Regions from separate parts of the Streptomyces sp. NPDC056580 genome, predicted to be linked through region 1. Evidence: riboswitches for the same ligand, from Rfam matches in the RefSeq annotation. Region 1 holds a riboswitch; each other region holds the start of a gene.
The links. Region 1 has a riboswitch for cyclic di-AMP ahead of ACFQ9Z_RS23790 (transglycosylase SLT domain-containing protein). Riboswitches for the same ligand answer to the same signal wherever they lie in the genome.
Positions count from the first base shown of each region.

Region 2: another riboswitch for cyclic di-AMP. It lies ahead of ACFQ9Z_RS36505 (M23 family metallopeptidase); the one in region 1 lies ahead of ACFQ9Z_RS23790 (transglycosylase SLT domain-containing protein).
Region 3: another riboswitch for cyclic di-AMP. It lies ahead of ACFQ9Z_RS08475 (M23 family metallopeptidase); the one in region 1 lies ahead of ACFQ9Z_RS23790 (transglycosylase SLT domain-containing protein).

Region 1 is NZ_JBHTVE010000010.1:234,813-239,013, reverse strand. Features, by position in the region: gene fahA (fumarylacetoacetase) at 1-143, opposite strand, end outside; gene ACFQ9Z_RS23795 (HAD family hydrolase) at 450-1,262, shown strand; gene ACFQ9Z_RS23790 (transglycosylase SLT domain-containing protein) at 1,299-1,784, opposite strand; cyclic di-AMP (ydaO/yuaA leader) riboswitch at 1,786-1,970, opposite strand; gene ACFQ9Z_RS23785 (polyprenyl synthetase family protein) at 2,504-3,514, shown strand; gene ACFQ9Z_RS23780 (outer membrane lipoprotein carrier protein LolA) at 3,762-4,201, shown strand, end outside.
Region 2 is NZ_JBHTVE010000025.1:39,454-43,654, reverse strand. Features, by position in the region: gene ACFQ9Z_RS36510 (aldo/keto reductase) at 1-937, opposite strand, end outside; gene ACFQ9Z_RS36505 (M23 family metallopeptidase) at 1,093-2,139, opposite strand; cyclic di-AMP (ydaO/yuaA leader) riboswitch at 2,149-2,315, opposite strand; gene ACFQ9Z_RS36500 (PP2C family protein-serine/threonine phosphatase) at 2,551-3,723, opposite strand; tRNA gene ACFQ9Z_RS36495 (tRNA-Met) at 3,939-4,012, opposite strand; gene ACFQ9Z_RS36490 (dihydrofolate reductase family protein) at 4,078-4,201, opposite strand, start outside.
Region 3 is NZ_JBHTVE010000003.1:451,320-455,520, forward strand. Features, by position in the region: gene ACFQ9Z_RS08470 (GntR family transcriptional regulator) at 1-644, opposite strand, end outside; gene ACFQ9Z_RS08475 (M23 family metallopeptidase) at 845-1,600, opposite strand; cyclic di-AMP (ydaO/yuaA leader) riboswitch at 1,613-1,776, opposite strand; gene ACFQ9Z_RS08480 (M16 family metallopeptidase) at 2,020-3,408, opposite strand; gene ACFQ9Z_RS08485 (M16 family metallopeptidase) at 3,405-4,201, opposite strand, start outside.

The DNA of each region.
Region 1 (4,201 bases):
GCGGCCGCGGCGCCCGCGTCGAGGACGTGGTCACCGAGCCGGACGCCGACCCTGCGCTCCGTGCTGCCGGAGGGCGAGAACACACCGTAGGGAAGGTTGTGCGGGCCGAAGGGGTCGCCCTCGGGGACGTCGAAGGGGGGCATGGGGTGCTGCCTCACTCTCATCCGGGCCATGCATGGCGATGCGTTCCATGTGATCGCGCCACACGTTACGGCCGGGACCCATGTCTTGGGCAGTGCCGACAGGGTTGTCCGGCCGATGTCCGGAAAGAGGACGCGGACGGGGTGAGGGCCGGTAGCCGGACAGGGGTGGGCGGAGCGGTGCGGGGCCGGGGACGGGGTGGGCGCGCCTCCCGAGGCGGGTCGGGGGGCGCCGGACCGCGGCCGCGGGCCCAAGTCCGGGAAGATCCAGATGAGTCGGCGGGGCGCCGCGGTCCGTATTCTCTGATCATGGCCGCACCCCCCGCATACGCACTGATCGCCACCGATCTGGACGGGACGCTGCTGCGCGGCGACGACACCGTCTCCGACCGGTCGCTCGCCGCTCTGGAGCGGGTGGCGCGGGCCGGCGCCCGGCACCTGGTGGTGACGGGCCGGCCGGCTCCCCGGGTACGGCCGCTGCTGGCCGCCCTGGGCTGCACGGGGCTCGCGGTGTGCGGGCAGGGGGCGCAGGTCTACGACGCCGGCTCCGGCCGCCTGCTGTGGTCGGTGCGGCTGGACCGGGAACTGGCGGAGACCGCGCTCGGCAAGATCGAGGCCGAGGTGGGGCAGGTCTTCGCGGCCGTCGACCAGGACGGCGTGGACGGGCTCACCCTGATCGAACCCGGGTATCTGATGCCCCACCCGACCCTGCCCGCCGTGCGGGTCGGCCGGCGCGACGACCTGTGGCGCGAGCCCATCAGCAAGGTGCTGCTGCGCCACCACAGGCTGTCGGACGACGAGTTGGCGGCGACCGCGCGTGCGGCGGTGGGCTCGCTGGCCACGGTCACCATGTCGGGGCCGGGCACGGTGGAGCTCCAGCCGTGCGGGGTCACCAAGGCGACGGGGCTCGCGCTGGCCGCCGACCGTCTGGGGATCGCCGCCGGCCGGGCGCTGGCCTTCGGGGACATGCCCAACGACATCCCCATGTTCGACTGGGCCGGCCGCGGGGTCGCCATGGCCAACGCCCATCCCGAACTCAAGGCGGTCGCGGACGAGGTCACTACGTCCAACGAGGACGACGGCGTCGCCGTCGTCCTCGAAGGACTGTTCCCGGCCCACTGACCGGGACCGCGGCGGGCGCCCCGCCGCGGGGGCCGGTCAGTAGGCGCCGAAGACGTTGTCGATCGAGCCGTAGCGAGCGGCCGCGTAGTTGCAGGCGGCGGTGATGTTCGCGACCGGGTCGTAGATGTCGAAGGACGTTCCGGCCACGTGGTAGCTGTTGAAGGTCGGGTCGATGACCTGGAGCAGACCCTTGGACGGGATGCCCTTGGCCGCGTTGGAGTCCCACAGGTTGATGGCGCGCGGGTTGCCCGAGGACTCGCGGATGATGTTGCGGTGGATGCCGTTGTAGGTGCCCGGGATGTGCTTCTCCGCCATGATCGCGAGGGACTCGCGGATCCACCCGTCGAGGTTGTTCGGGTACCCGGCGACGGTGGTGCCGGACGAGCTGGTGGAGTCGGCCGCGGAGGCGCTGGTGGCGCCGACGACCGGAAGGGCGAGCAAGGCGGCGCCGGTGCCGAGCACGGCGAGCTTGCGGGCGAGGCGACCGGTGCGGAAGCGGCGGTTCTGAGCGGCAGCAGGCATGGAAGTTCCTCTCCGTCGCCTGCGAGGTGAGCTGTCGGGTTCGGGCGGGGAGGTGCCCGGCCGTGCCGCTCTGCGCGGCACGGCTTCACCCCTTGCCGTTCCGGTGACGACACGCGTCGTCCGGTCCGGCGAACTTACCTGGGTCCCCCGCTCCTGCCGTACGAATGAGTTCGTCGATGGGTGGTGTCGAGCGGCGGCAGGATTCGGCGTTCCGCTCGACTGGCCGGGAACGTATGCGAGAGCACATGTCCGGAACAAGTGTTGGATTCACGTAAAAGCCAAGTTGACCTTGTTCTGTTCCGTTTTGAGTGCTTGATCCTTTGCGACTGCCAATGCTCAACTGGCCGTCCGTGCAAGGGCGGACCGGCTGCCGGCCGGGCCGGACGGGCCCGTCGCGGGGCGTGACCCAACTCACGAAATAGCGAAGTATTCCAAATCCGACATAGGGGATTTGACCGTGGCAATGGATCGGGCTGGTGTGCCCCGCCGGATGCCCCGTGGCTGATTTGCCTACGTTCCAAAAGGAGTATTAAGGAACTAAATGTCCGTATTAGTGGATGGTCGGCGATGTGCCGACCGTGGTCCTGTGCCGTCCCTGCCGGACCGGTGGCCGCCCTCGGTGATCGAAACAGGACCGGATACGCTGACTTGAGTGAGGGCAGCGACCTATCGACAAACCGCGTAATCGCCAGCAGACACCAGCAGACAGGAGACCCCTCGTGACCGTCGTCGGGCCGTTCGGGCTGAGCGTGCGGGACCAGGCTCTGGAAGCCGATGTCCAGGCCGGATTGACGGCTGTCGAGGAAGGCTTGCTCGAGGCCACCAAGAGCGAGGTCCCGTTCATCACGGAGGCCGCGCAGCACCTCGTACGGGCCGGCGGGAAGCGGTTCCGGCCGCTCCTGGTGATGCTCGCGGCGCAGTTCGGCGACCCGTACGCGCCCGGCGTCGTGCCGTCGGCCGTGGTCGTGGAGCTGACCCACCTGGCCACGCTGTACCACGACGACGTCATGGACGAGGCGTCCGTGCGGCGCGGGGTGGACAGCGCGAACACGCGCTGGGGCAACTCCGTCGCCGTCCTCACCGGCGACTTCCTGTTCGCCCGCGCCTCCCAGATCCTCGCCGACCTCGGCCCCGAGGCGGTCCGCGTGCAGGCCCTCGCGTTCGAGCGGCTGGTCACCGGGCAGATCCTGGAGACCGCGGGCCCCTCGGACGGACGCGACCCGGTCGAGCACTACCTGGACGTGCTCGGCGGCAAGACCGGCTCCCTGGTGGCGGTGTCCTGCCGGTTCGGCGCGATGATGTCCGGCGCCGACGAGACGGTCGTCGACGTGCTGACCCAGTACGGCGAGCGGCTCGGGGTCGCCTTCCAGCTCGCGGACGACGTCCTGGACATCGCCTCCGACTCGCACGAGTCCGGCAAGACGCCGGGGACCGACCTGCGCGAGGGCATCCCGACGCTGCCCGTGCTCCGGCTGCGCGAGCGCGCCGCCCGCCTGGCGCTGCCCGAGGACATCGCGCTGTGCGAGCTGCTGGACTCCGACCTCGGCGACGACGCCCGTCTCGACGAGGCGCTGACCGCGCTCCGCGCGCACCCCGCGCTGGAGCAGGCCCGCCGCGACACCGTCCGCTACGCGGAGGAGGCGCGCTCCGCGCTGGCCCCGCTGCCGGAGTGCGACTCCAAGGCGGCGCTGCTCGAACTGTGCGACGCGGTGGTGCACCGGGCCGGCTGAGCCCCCCCGTACACGGACCGAGGGCGGTGACTCCCGCACGACCCCTACGGGTCGGGGGAGACACCGCCCTCGGGTGTCATACCGCAGGCGTACACGGAGTTGGTGCCGTGGTCTGACGCCTCCTCACGGCCGATTTGGTCATATGGAAGCCACGGAAATCACCAATCCTCACCGATTCGGGTGAGAATGGCGGCTCAGGTGGACCAGTGTGGGGACAGCCGCCGCCGACGACGGAGGTAAGGCACAGATGGCACCGTACGAATCCGACGACGCAACGGCCGCCGCGCGTGACGAGGACCTGCCCACCGGACGCCGCAAGGCCGCCCGGTACGTGGTCCCGGTCGCGGTGGTGGGGGTGGCGGCGGCCACGATCGGGCTGGTTCCGGCGCTCGCCGACTCCGGTGACCCCGATCTGCCGAAGATCACCGCGCAGCAGCTCATCGACAAGATCGCCAAATCGGACGTGCAGCAGCTCTCCGGCACGGTGAAGGTCAGCACCGACCTCGGTCTGCCGGACCTCGGCGGCCTGGAGAGCGGACTGATGTCCGGGGCGGCCCGGGGCGACGGCGGCGGCTCCTCCGCCGACCCGCAGTCCAAGCTGACCGAACTGGTCTCCGGCACGCACACGCTGCGCGTGGCCGCCGACGGACCGGACCGGCAGAAGCTGTCGCTGCTGGAGAGCGGCTC
Region 2 (4,201 bases), on a different contig from region 1:
CCTGGGTCAGCCGGTCCAGCTCCTGCTGAGAGAGCCGCAGCTCCGCCACGCCCAGCAGCGCCGGGAGCTGTTCCACCGTGCGGGCCGAGGCGATGGGAGCCGTGACCGTCGGCTGGGCGGCCAGCCAGGCGAGGGCGACCGTGGCGACCGGGACGTCGTGGGCGGCGGCGACCTCGTCCAGGGCCGTGAGCACCCGCTGACCGCGCTCGGACTCCAGGTGCTTGGCGGCCGAGCCGGCGCGGGCGCTGTCGACCGTCGTGCCGGGGCGGTACTTGCCGGTCAGGAAGCCGGAGGCGAGCGAGAAGTACGGGACCGCCGCGAGGCCCTCACGGGCGGCGAGGTCCTGCAGCGGCCCCTCGTAGGTGTCGCGGGAGACCAGGTTGTAGTGGGGCTGGAGGGCGACGTACCGGGCCAGGCCCTCCCGGTCGGAGAAGTCGAGGGAGGCCCGCAGCCGCTCCGGGCTGATGTTGGAGGCGGCGATCTGGCGGACCTTGCCCGCCTTCACCAGCTCGTCCAGGGCGCCGACGATCTCCTCCACCGGCACCTCGGGCTTGTCGAAGTGCGTGTAGTAGAGGTCGATGTAGTCGGTGTCCAGGCGCCGCAGGGAGGCGTCGGCGGCGGCCCTGATGTTGGCCGCGCTCAGCCCCTGGTACTCCGGGTGCTGGCTGACCTTGGTCGCGATGACGACGTCGGAGCGGTTGCCGCGGGCCTTGACCCACTTGCCGATGATGGTCTCCGACTCACCGCCCTTGTTGCCCTCGATCCACGCCGAGTAGGAGTCGGCGGTGTCGACGAAGTTGCCGCCGGCCGCCGTGTAGGCGTCGAGGACGTCGAAGGAGGTCTTCTCGTCGGCGGTCCAGCCGAAGACGTTGCCGCCGAGGGCGAGCGGGAAGACCTCGAGGTCGGAGGAGCCGAGTTTGCGCAGTTGGACAGTCATGCCTTGTTACAACGATCAATCCGGTACCGCTCATTCCGGAACCGCGCGACGGATGCCGGAACGCGACCGGCGGCCCTGACGCCGGGGGGATGGAGTCAGGGCCGCCGGGGAGGCGGTTCGGGGTGCCGGACGGGGTCAGGAGGCTCGGGCCGGGCTCAGGGGTTGAGGCCCTTGTCGCGAAGCCACGCCATCGGGTCGATGCCGGTGGCGGCGCCGCCGGGGTGGACCTCGAGGTGCAGGTGCGGGCCGGTGACGTTGCCGGTGGCGCCGACGCGGCCGATGACGTCGCCGGTGCTGACCTTCTGGCCGACGGAGACGCTGATCGAGGACTGGTGGCAGAACCAGAGCTCGGTGCCGTCGTCGAGGGTGAGGATGGTGCGGTAGCCGTAGGAACCGGCCCAGCCCGCCTCGGTGACGGTGCCGCTGTGGATGGCCTTGATCAGGGTGCCGGTGGGCGCGGCGAAGTCGAGGCCGGTGTGGTACCCGGAGGACCACATCGAGCCGGCCTGGCCGAAGGTCGAGGTGATCGTGTACGACGAGGTCGGCAGCGTGTACTGCTTGGCCAGCGCGGCCAGCCGCTCCTCCTCGGCCTTCTTCTCGGCCGCGGCCTCCGCCTCCTTCTTGGCCTCGGCGGCCTTGGCGGCGGCTTCCTTCTGCGCCTTGGCGGCCGCCTCGGCGGCCTGCTTCTCGGCGGCGGCCGCGGCGACGGCAGCGGCCCTGGAGTCGGCCCTGCTCTGCTGCTGCTCGGCCTGGGCCATGATCCGGTTGCGCAGGGTCTCGCCCGCGTCGGAGGCTTCCTGCTGGTCGCCGGCGGCGGTGGTGGTGGTGGTGCCGACCGTGCTCAGCGAGGCCTCGGTGGCCTTGGGCACATCGGAGGGGCCGTCGTCGAAGAGGGAGCCGACGGAGGGCAGGTCCGGCATCGAGATGGACACCGGCGGCTTGCCGGTCTGGGCGCTGGCCATGCCGCCCGCGCCGACGGCCGCGATGACGCCGACGCCGAGGACGGTGGAGCTGCGGGCGAGTCCGCCGCCGCGCTGCTTGGCGACGCGGTGCCGGCCGCGTACGGGGCGGATGGACTCCTCGGTGGGGTTCCACTCCTCCCAGGGGCCCTCTTCGGCGCGGTAACCGCCGTAGCCGAACGTTTCGGTGTCACGCTGGCCGGGCACGAACGGGGCCTCGGGGGCAGGCCGGTTGGACGCCACGCGGGCGTTCTCCTTTCCCTCCTCCGCCTACCGGGTTAGCTGACGGGTTCGGAGCAGGAAGGTCTCCTACGCGCGTATACGTACCGGGAACCGGATCGGTTCACGGTGGCATCCGCGTGATTCACCCCAAGGTGGTGGTTCCCCGGTTCCCTCGCGGGATTCGGCGCGTGCGCACGGAGCCGCCTCTTGTGACGGCTGGGACGACCGCGCTGCGTTATCGAACGTTAATAGACCCACCTGTGAGATTCCAAGCCGTTCGGCTTGATCATTAACGCGCTTCATGGTGGACGTAGGCGGCACGACCGGTGGAAAACGGGCGAGTTGACCGTCGTCCATGAGTCACGTCGTTTTTGATGGTGACTCAGACGCTAAGCGGAGGGCTGTCGTCCGATCACTTTCGGTCACATTCCGTCAGGGGCGTCTGACGGCCAGCAGCGCCATGTCGTCCGCCATGCCGCCCCCGGAGTGCCGCCCGACCTCCGCGGCGAGCCGGGCGAGCAGTGTGCGCGGGTCGGGGAAGCGGCGCCCGGCGAGCCGGCGCACCGGGTCGTAGAACCGGCCGTGGGCGTCACGGGCCTCGGACAGGCCGTCGGTGTGGAGCAGCAGGGTGGCGCCGCCCGGGAAGCGGTACCGGGCCGCGTGGTCGGGCCACCGGCCCAGGTCGCCCATGCCGAGCGGCAGCGCGGGTTCGTCCGCGGCCAGGACGCGCAGGGTACCGTCGGCGTGCAGCAGCAGGGGCGGTGGATGGCCGCGGTTGACGATGCGCACCACCCCCTCCCCCGGCGGCAGTTCGGCGAGGACCGCGGTGGTGAAGCCCTCGGCGGCCTCGACTCCGTCGCGCCGGGCGCCCTCGCGGGCCAGGGCGCGCTCCAGCCGCCCGGCCACCCCCTCCAGAGTGGCCTCCTGCTCGGCGGCCTCCCGGAACGCGCCGAGCACCACGGCGACGGCGGCGACCGCCCCGATGCCCTTGCCCCGCACGTCCCCGACGACCAGCCGCACGCCGTACGGGCCGTCCTGCACCGCGTACAGGTCGCCGCCGATGAACGCCCCCTCCTGCGCCGCCTCGTAGCGGGCCGCGATGTCGAAGCCGGCGATGCGGGCGGCGGGCTCGGGCAGCACGGCCCGCTGGGCGGCCTCGGCGATCTCCCGGACGGAGGCGAGCCGCCGGTCGCCGAGGCGTACGACACGGTTGATGACGGCGGCCAGCAGGGCGACCGTCGCCACGGTGACCATCTGGGTGACGGTGTCGACGCCCAGACCCGGACCGAAGCGGGCGTGCATCACGCAGGTGGCGGCCAGCGCGGCCAGCCCGGTGAGGAGCGTGGTGCGCAGCGAGGCCAGGGGCGCGGCGACCAGCGGGGCGGCCGTGAAGAAGGGCACGGCGGTGAAGGCGCGCGGGGTGAGCAGGTCGTACAGCAGGCCGCCGGCTATGAGCAGGGGGGAGAGGGCACGCGGCAGGGTGCGCGGGCCGGCGCGGCGGGCCCGCTCGGACGGGCGGGGCGTACGGCCGGTGCCGGGGTCCGGGTGCGGAGCGGGGTCGCCGGGGGACCGGCTCCCCGCCCTGGCGCACGGATTCTCCTCCACCTCACCAGGGCGCACTGCTGGTCTCCCGTGTCCTCGACGTACGACCAGCGTGGCGGGGCCAGGGGAGGCGGGCGACTGCTGTGGCCCGAGCGGATGACCTGCTGTGACGTACGCCACTCGACTCGTGAGGCGGCCTTTCCGGCCCCGGCCGGGAGCACGGCGGAAAACACCCAGGGCCGGGATCCATGAACTGGATCCCGGCCCTGGGCCTTCAGTAGCGGGGACAGGATTTGAACCTGCGACCTCTGGGTTATGAGCCCAGCGAGCTACCGAGCTGCTCCACCCCGCGTCGTTGTGTCTCAAGCATACGCCATGTTCGGGGTGGTCCGCGCACACGTTTCCGCGCGGCGCCGCTCAGGGCAGCAGATGGGCGTTCGGCGCCTTGGCCTGACCCTCGTACTCGGGCAGCAGGACGACGTCCACGCCGGCGGCCGCCAGCACCCCGGTGCCGTCGGCGCCCGGCACGAAGGTGTCCGGC
Region 3 (4,201 bases), on a different contig from region 1:
TCCGGGCCGGCCCCGCCCCCGGAAAAACGCAGCCGGTGCGCGGCCGTCGTCCGCTCGGTGTGCAGGGCCGTGATCGCACGCGCGCGTTCGCCGTCGCCGCGCGCCACCGCGTCCGCGATCGCGCCGTGCTCGGCCCACAGGTCCACCGGGCTCGGCGGGGCCGCCACCGCGTACATCCAGGCGATCTTGTGCCGCAACTGCGTCAGCGCCGACGTCAGCGAGGGGCTGCCCGAGGCCTGGGCGAGCGTCTCGTGGAACCAGCCGCCCAGCGCGCGCAGATCCTCGCTGTTGCCCCGCCTGGCCCGCTCCTGACCCAGCTTGACCAGGCCGCGCAGCACCTTCAGATGGGCCTCGGTGCGCCGCTGGGCGGCCCGGGAGGCGCCGAGCGGCTCCAGCAGCACGCGCATCTCCAGCAGGTCGGCGGCCTCCTGCTCGGTCGGCTCGGCCACGCACGCGCCGGCGTGCCTGCGCGTCACCACGAAGCCCTCCGCCTCCAGGGTGCGCAGGGCCTCGCGGACGGGGACGCGCGAGACGCCGTAACGGCGGGCCAGGACTTCCTCGGTGAGCCGGCCGCCGCGCTCGTGGACACCGGCGACGATGTCGTCCCGGATCGCGGTGCACACCGTGTGCGCCGGAATACGCATGACCGACCTCCGCCTTCAATCCCCGTGAAACGCCGACGATGGACGTGTTGACCTGTGACTCTATTCCAATGCCGTGGAATTTCCGACGGCGGGCCGGAATCCATGCCTGTTTTTTGGACAGCGGGTCCGGTGGGCACCGGGGAAAACGGCGAAAGCCCCGGCTCGGCGAGCCGGGGCTTTCGGTTGCGTGCGGCGAGATGTCAGACGTGCACGCCGTGCTTGCGGAGATAGGCGACGGGGTCCACGTCGGAGCCGTACTCGGGGGTGGTGCGCGCCTCGAAGTGCAGGTGCGGGCCGGTGACGTTGCCGGTCGCGCCGGACAGGGCGATCTGCTGGCCGGGGATCACCTTCTGGCCCACCGTGACGCCGATGGACGACAGGTGGCCGTACTGGGTGTACATGCCGTCGGCCATCCGGATCACGATCTGGTTGCCGTACGCCCCGCCCCAGCCGGTGGAGACGACGGTGCCGGCGCCGACCGCGTGCACCGAGGTGCCGCTGGCGGCGTGGAAGTCGATGCCCGTGTGCGAGCCGGACGACCACAGGGAGCTGCTGGCCTGGTAGGCCGTGGAGACGTACGAGTGCACGATCGGGGCGACGAACGCGTTCAGGCGCTTGCGCTCGGCCTCACGGGCGGCGCGGGCTGCGGCCGCGCGCTCCTTCTTCGCCTCCTCGACGGCCGCCTTGGCGGCGGCCTCCTCGGCCGCCTTCTGCTCGGCGGCCCGGGTCTGGGCGGCGGCCTGCTCGTCGATCTGCGCGGCGACCTCGTCGCTGACGGTGATGACCGGGGTGAGGCCGCTCTGCTCGACCGGCTTCTCCGCGGCGAACGCCGGGGAGGCGGCGAGGGTGCCGATGACACCGGTGGTGGTGAGGGCGGCGACACCCGCCGCCTGAGCGGTGGTGCGCTTGACGCGGCCGGGCTTGCGGTGCTTCCCGGAGGCGCACATGAACGCCATGAAGTGGCTGGTCCTTTCCTTCCCTCTCGCCTACCGGGTTAGCTGACGGGTTCGGAGCAGGAAGGTCTCCTACGGACCCCCTCGCTCGCGCGCGGGCGTCCGATTCACCCCAGGGATCACGATGGGTCCCCGGCTCCCCTGGCTCGCGCCGTACGGGGACTCGGCGATGGCTGTCCGGTGCCGCGGGTGCGGCGCACTGCCTGACGGACAGCCCGGAAGACGCTAAGCGGCCCGGTCTCCGGCGCCCAAACGAATCCGGGCTTTTGTAGCGCATCCCACAGGGCAGACAGGCAACCTCCGCCTCAATTCGGACATTGGAACAAAGGCGGCTCACCCGTTTCGGGAAGGGCCGCGTACGCGAAGGGGACCTGACGGCCCGTCGGCCGCCGGGTCCCCCGCGCGCGTGTGACCGTCCGGCCCTACTCGGCGGCGACGACGGTGACTTCGCCGATGCCGAGCGCCCGCACGGGCTCCTTGATCTGCGACGCGTCACCGACGAGGACGGTCACCAGGCCGTCCACCGGGAAGGCGCTGACGACCGCCGCGGTGGCCTCCACCGTGCCGGTGGCCGCGAGCTGCTGATACAGCGTCGCCTGGAAGTCGTCGGGCAGGTGCTGCTCGACCTGGTCGGCCAGGGTGCTCGCGACGGCCGCCGCGGTCTCGTACTTCAGCGGCGCCACGCCGACCAGGTTCTGCACGGCGACGTCCCGCTCGGCGTCGGTCAGGCCCTCGGCCGCGAGGGTGCGCAGTACCTTCCACAGGTCGTCGAGCGCCGGACCGGTGTTCGGGGTGTCCACGGAGCCGCTGATGGCGAGCATCGCGGCGCCGGTGCCGTCCGGGGCGGACCGCAGGACCTGCCCGAAGGCGCGCACGCCGTAGGTGTAGCCCTTCTCCTCGCGCAGGACGCGGTCCAGCCGGGAGGTGAGCGTGCCGCCGAGGCAGTAGGTGCCGAGCACCTGGGCGGGCCACACCCGGTCGTGCCGGTCGGGGCCGATCCGGCCGATGAGCAGCTGCGTCTGGACGGCGCCGGGCCGGTCGACGATGACGACACGGCCGGTGTCGTCGGCGGTCACCGGCGGCACCGGACGCGGCTCGGCGGCGGTGCCGGACCATGCGCCCAGGGTGTCGGTGAGCAGGGCGTCCAGGTCGGTGCCGGTGAGGTCGCCGACCACGACGACGGTCGCCGTGGCGGGACGCACGTGCCGGTCGTAGAAGGCGCGCACCGCGGCCGCGTCGATCTTCTCGACCGTCTCCTCGGTGCCCTGGCGCGGCCGCGACATGCGCGCGGTGGCCGGGAACAGTTCCTTGGAGAGCTCCTTCGCGGCCCGGCGCGAGGGGTTGGCCAGCTCGTGCGGGATCTCGTCCAGCCGGTTGCGCACCAGGCGTTCGACCTCGCTCGCGGCGAACGCGGGGGCGCGCAGGGCGTCGGCGAGCAGGCCCAGGCCCTTGGCCAGGCGGGAGGCCGGCACCTCGAGGCTGAGCCGGACGCCGGGGTGGTCGGCGTGCGCGTCGAGCGTGGCTCCGGCCCGCTCCAGCTCGGCGGCGTACTCCTCGGCCGAGTGCTTGTCGGTGCCCTCGGAGAAGGCCCGCGCCATGATCGTGGCGACGCCGTCCAGACCGGCCGGCTCTGCGTCCAGGGGCGCGTCGAGCAGCACCTCGACGGCGACGACCTGCTGGCCGGGGCGTTGGCAGCGCAGCACGGTGAGGCCGTTGTCCAGCGTGTCGCGGTCGGGGGCCGGGAACGCCCAGGGCCTGGCCTCGCCCGGCTGCGGCTGGGGGTGGAAGTCCATCGGGGCGAGCTCGCTCACTTGGCCGTCTCCTCGTTGTCGTGTCGGCCCTCCACGGTCGCCTCCGCCTCCGGGTCCTCGGGGACGTCTGCGTCCTCGACGGTCTCCGGGGACTTGGGCTCGTACACGAGGACGGCGCGGTTGTCCGGGCGCAGGCGTGCCTTGGCGACCGCCTGCACCTGCTCGGGGGTCACCTCCAGGACGCGCTCGACGGCCGTCAGGGCGAGCTGCGGGTCGCCGAACAGTACGGCGAACCGGCACAGTTCGTCGGCGCGGCCGGCGACCGTGCCCAGCCGGTCCAGCCACTCGCGCTCGAGCTGGGCCTGGGCGCGCTCCATCTCCTCGGGCGTGGGGCCCTCCTCGGCGAACCGGGCCAGCTCCTCGTCGATCGCGGCCTCGATCACCGGCACCTCGACGTCGCCGGAGGTCTTCACGTCCAGCCAGCCGAGCGAGGGCGCGCCGGCCAGCCGCAGCAGGCCGAAGCCGGCCGCGACGGCCGTACGGTCGCGGCGCACCAGCCGGTTGTAGAGCCGGGAGGACTCGCCGCCGCCGAGGACGGTCAGGGCCAGGTCCGCCGCGTCCGCCTCGCGGGTGCCGTCGTGCGGGAGCCGGTAGGCGGCCATCAGGGCGCGCGCCGGGACCTCCTCCTCGACGACCTCGCGCAGCTGGCCGCCGATGACCTCCGGCAGCGAGCCGTCGCGGGGCGCGGGCTTGCCGTCGTGGCCGGGGATGGAGCCGAAGTACTTCTCGATCCAGGCGAGGGTCTGCTTGGGGTCGATGTCGCCGACCACGGACAGCACCGCGTTGTTGGGCG